2 regions of the Rhodococcoides fascians A25f genome follow, and region 2 is predicted to be linked to the other one. Evidence: predicted binding sites of a transcription regulator. Region 2 holds the regulator's gene; the other holds the start of a gene.
What was found. The regulator HspR, encoded in region 2, represses chaperone genes until heat shock. The targets are predictions, from matches to a motif close to ANNTGAGTNNNNNNNACTCANNT.
Positions count from the first base shown of each region.

Region 1: clpB (ATP-dependent chaperone ClpB) is a predicted target of HspR. The motif match lies at 773-795, and genes of this name have one in related genera.

Region 1 covers NZ_CP049744.1:1,084,868-1,087,329, reverse strand. Annotated here, with positions in the region: gene clpB (ATP-dependent chaperone ClpB) at 1-716, opposite strand, end outside; gene BH93_RS05140 (globin domain-containing protein) at 917-2,080, shown strand; gene BH93_RS05135 (hypothetical protein) at 2,098-2,462, opposite strand, start outside.
Region 2 covers NZ_CP049744.1:4,959,956-4,962,417, forward strand. Annotated here, with positions in the region: gene BH93_RS23260 (FAD-binding oxidoreductase) at 1-355, opposite strand, end outside; gene BH93_RS23265 (heat shock protein transcriptional repressor HspR) at 1,211-1,627, opposite strand; gene dnaJ (molecular chaperone DnaJ) at 1,627-2,462, opposite strand, start outside.

The DNA.
Region 1 (2,462 bases), 1.8 Mb from region 2:
GAGACGACGGTCTTGCCGCGCAGGCTTTCCGGTACGTCGCCGGCGATGACGCGTTGCGCGAGTCCTTCGACGATGGCCGTCTTGCCGACGCCGGGTTCGCCGATGAGCACCGGGTTGTTCTTGGTTCGCCGGGACAGCACCTGGACGACGCGGCGGATCTCGGTGTCGCGTCCGATGACGGGATCGAGCTTGCCTTCTCGCGCGAGCGCCGTCAGGTCGGTGCTGTACTTCTCCAGCGCCTGATAGGTGTTCTCCGGATCCGCGCTGGTCACCCGAGCGCTGCCCCGTACGGCTTGAAACGCGTCGCGCAGCTCGTTGGCTCCGGCACCATGGCCGGAGAGGAGCTTGGCGACGTCGTCGTTTCCGGTCGCGAGACCCACCATGAGGTGTTCGGTGGAGACGAACTCGTCGTCGAGTTCGGTGGCCAGGTGCTGCGCTGCGGTGATCGCGGCGAGGGTTTCACGGCCGAGTTGCGGAGTGGTGGTCGAGCCGGATGCCGAGGGCAGGCGGTCGACGAGGTTCTGCGCTTCTCGACGCACCGTTGCAGGGTCGACGCCGACGGCCTTCAGCAGTGGAGTGGCGATGCCGTCGGTCTGATCGAGCAACGCCACCAACAAATGTGCCGGACGGATATCCGGGTTGCCGGCCGCGGATGCGGCCTGCAGAGCAGCAGAGAGCGCTGCCTGCGACTTCGTGGTGGGAGTGAAACTGTCCACCGGTCACCTTCTTTCTCGGATCGGTTCTTGCGTGTCGCTGGGTACAACCATAGACAAGTTGAGTCTGTTCCGCTCAACCTTGAATTTCTCGAGCGCCCTCTCGCGCGAAAGTCTCGATCGGTCTACTTTGGTGACGGTCGACAGTGGCTGTGTCATCGGCGGCGAACTCGGTGGCGAATCGGTGGGGTGGAGGTTGATCGATGCTCGACGCACGAACGATCTCCCTGGTCCGCACCGGTTTCAAAGCCGTCGTCGCGTCGCCGGACGGCCCTGCCCGGCTCTCCAGGTCCTTCTACGCACACCTCTTCGCCGAGTACCCGGACTTCCGATCCCTCTTTCCCGCCTCGATGGATTCGCTTCGCGAACACTTCGTACTGGCGCTCGGCTACGTCTTCGAGCATCTCGACAGCACCGACCGCGTCGAGCCGTTCCTCGAGCAACTCGGCCGAGATCACCGGAAGCACGGCATCTCGGGCGCGCACTTCCGCGCGGGTAGCTCGGCTCTGATCAGCGCGTTCCGCACGTTCGCCGGTACCGAGATGTGGACCGACGAGGTGGAGACGGCCTGGCACGACGCACTCACCGTGGTCAGCAACGCGATGGCCGCCGCCGCAGACAACGACGAACTGCCGCCGTACTGGAGTGCCACCGTCGTCGAACACCAACGGCTCCTCGACGACCTCGCGGTGGTGCGATTGAAGACCGACGGCGAGATCCCGTACTTTCCCGGGCAGTACGTGAGTGTGCAGATCCCGCAGCGGCCCAAGTTGTGGCGGTACCTGTCCCCGGCCATTCCGAGCAACCCGTACGGCGAGATCGAGTTCCATGTTCGACGCGTATCCGGCGGCTGGGTGTCTCCGGCCATGGTCACCGAGACCCGGGTCGGTGATCGCTGGTCCATCAGTCCACCACTGGGCGGGATGCACGTCGATCGCGCGATCCACGAGGACGTGTTGATGATCGCGGGAGGCACCGGCCTGGCTCCGTTGCGTGCCCAGGTCATGGAGATGGCTCAGCGCAGCAACAATCCGCGGGTGCATCTGTTCGTCAGCGGTACGTATCCGTGCGATCTCTACGATCTGGACACCCTGTGGCAGTTGTCGCTGTCCAATCCATGGCTGACGGTTGTTCCGGTAACCGAGGAGCTGGAGGATCCGTGGTGGTACTCCGGCCCGGCGCGCGAGCTGCCGTGGGGAATGCACCATCGACTGCACGGTGCGGTGGGCAAGGTCGTCACCCGATTCGGCTCCTGGGCCGATCGCCAGATTCAGATCTGTGGGTCGCCGTCGATGGTGCGCACCACGCTGTACGCACTACGCAAGGTCGGCACCCCGATGGAGCATGTTCAGCACGATCCGTTCTGATTGTGCCGCAACGCTTTTCAGCTGGACAACGATTTCGGCGGCACGTCCTCGACAACCCCGCCGACCACCAGACGTGGAGTCCAGGCCTCGGTGACGAGTCGGCCGTCTCCGGTGATGATGGCATCGGGATCGGGATCGATGAGGATGGGATATCCGGTATCCGGGGTAACTCCGACGTTCTGCACCAGCAGACCGTTCTCGATGGTGTAGTGCACGTGCACCGGCTGCAGATCACCGTCGAACGCCCACGGACGGCCGATGAAGATCACGGCGATGCCGACCTCGTCCAGTACCGACACCGAGCCATCGTGCTCGAGCCGCAGACTCCACAACGGCGGCATCGACGTCGTGAACTCGAATCTGTGCGGTGCCTGCGGGGCGA
Region 2 (2,462 bases):
GCAACGGAGCGAGGCCGGTGCCGCCCGCGATCATCACGACGTCGCGACCCGAGTCGTCGACGTGCAGACCGCCTTTCGGATCGCTGATCTGCCACACATCCCCTGGCCGCGTCTCGTTGACGATCGACCCGCTCACCCATCCAGCGGGAACGGCCCGGACGTGAAATTCCAGTTTGCCGTCGAGCGAGGGCGGCAGCGCGGGTGAGTATCGCCGCGTCAGAGCTGAGTTCTGGGGAACTGTCACCGACACCGACTGGCCTGCCGTGAACGGAACCACGTCGCCCTCGAGTCTGATGACCGCGAGGTCGTTCCGAAGGCGGTGATACTGAACGACCGTCGAACTCCACGCCTGCATGCCGACCAGGATAGGGGTCGGGGGCGGGTGTCTCGCAACGCGCGTGAGGTTCGGCACCGCTGCCCCGCTCGACGTCGCAAACGCGCGCGCGTTTGCTGAACGCGCGCGAAATAGTGATCAAATCAGAGACGACAATGCGCGCACCTGACGAATGCGCGCGCGTTTGTGGGGATGTTCGCCCGGAACCCGCCGCTCTTCTCTCGCGGCTCGACTCAACCCCGGTGGGCCAGACCTGCCCGAGTTTCGCCACCGCCGCCCCGCTCGACCTCGCAAACGCGCGCGCGTTTGCTGAACGCGCGCGGAATAGTGAGCGAATCAGGCACGAATCTGCGCGCACCTGACGAATGCGCGCGCGTTTGCGAGGATATGCGAGGCAGAGACCCGCGAAGCGGCTCCGGTGGACTGGCTCGACTCAACCCCGGTGGGCCAGACCGGCGCGAGGTTCGCCACCGCCGCGCGGCTCGCAAACGCAAACGCGCGCGCGTTTGCTGAACGCGCGCGAAATAGCGAGCAAATCAGAGACGACAATGCGCGCACCTGACGAATGCGCGCGCGTTTGTGGGGATGCGCGCCCGGCACCCGCCGCCCTTCTCTCGCGGCTCGCTTCAACCCCGGTGGGCCAGACCGGCGCGAGGTTCGCCACCGCCGCGCGGCTCGCCGGCGCAAACGCGCGCGCGTTTGCTGGATGCGCGCGGAATAGTGACCGAACCGCTGACGAATCTGCGCGCACCTGACGAATGCGCGCGCGTTTGCTGGATGCGCGCGGAATAGTGACCGAACCGCTGACGAATCTGCGCGCACCTGACGAATGCGCGCGCGTTTGCGAGGATCTGAGCCCGCAAAGAGGCGGCGAACCTAGCGCTGGTGCTTCGGCTTCCAGACCACCAGGGCGTTGCGTTGAATCGGCACCAGGTCGCGGCGATAACTTGCGTGCACGGCTGCCAACTCCTGAGCCAGTTCGCTGATTCGCGACTGCAGAGCCTCGACCTGATTGGTGAGCTCGATGATGCGCTTGATGCCGGCGAGGTTGACGCCCTCGTCCTGCGAGAGTCGCTGCACTTCACGGAGCAGTGCGACGTCACGCGGGGAGTAGCGTCGCCCGCCGCCGGTGGTGCGATGCGGGGTGACCAGTCCGAGCCTGTCGTAGGTGCGCAGCGTCTGCGCGTGCATACCGGCCAGCTGTGCCGCGATGGAGATCACGAAAATCTGCGCGTCGGGATCAGCCTGTGCTCCACCGTTTTTCGGGGAACCGCCCTCGGGAGGGACCGACATCACACACCTGCCCACCCGGCCCGCGGGTCGAATCCGCTGGCCTTCTCGGCTTCCAGATAGTTCTTCAGAGCGTCGGTAGCAGCATCGTCCAGTTTCTGCGGGACGGCAACTTTGACGGTCACCATCAGGTCGCCGGTACCGGACTTCTTCGGGATACCGCGTCCACGCACCCGCAGCACTCGGCCGTCGACGGTTCCCGGTGGCACCTTCACTCCGACGCGCCCCTCGAGGGTGGGCACCGACAGCGTGGTGCCGAGCACCAGTTCGCCGTAGCTCACCGGCACGGTCACCGTCAGATCGTCGTTGTTGCGGCCGAACACCTTGTCGGGCTTGACCCGTACGGTCACGAACAGGTCGCCCGACGGCGCTCCGCGCAGACCCGCTTCGCCCTGACCGGCGAGCCGGACCTTCTGTCCGTCACTGATGCCGGCCGGTACCCGCACGGTGATGGTGCGGGTGCGGTTCTGCACTCCGGTTCCACGGCAATCGACGCACGGGTCGTCGATGATGGACCCGCTGCCGCGGCAGTCGTCGCACGGCTCACTGAAGCCGAACGCGCCTTGATTTCTGTTGACGACGCCTTGGCCGTTGCATTTGGGGCACACGCGCGGGCTGGTTCCGGGCTTCGCGCCGCTGCCGTGGCAGGTGGTGCACGAGGACGGGCTGGTCAACTTCAAGGGGACCGTAACGCCCTGTGCCGCTTCACGGAACTGCAGCGAGGTCTCGGTCTCGACGTCGCTTCCGCGTCGGGGCCGGTTGCTCTGCGGGCGCTGTTGCGCGCCACCGCGATTGAACAGGCCACCGAAGAGGTCGCCGATTCCGCCGTCGCCGCCAC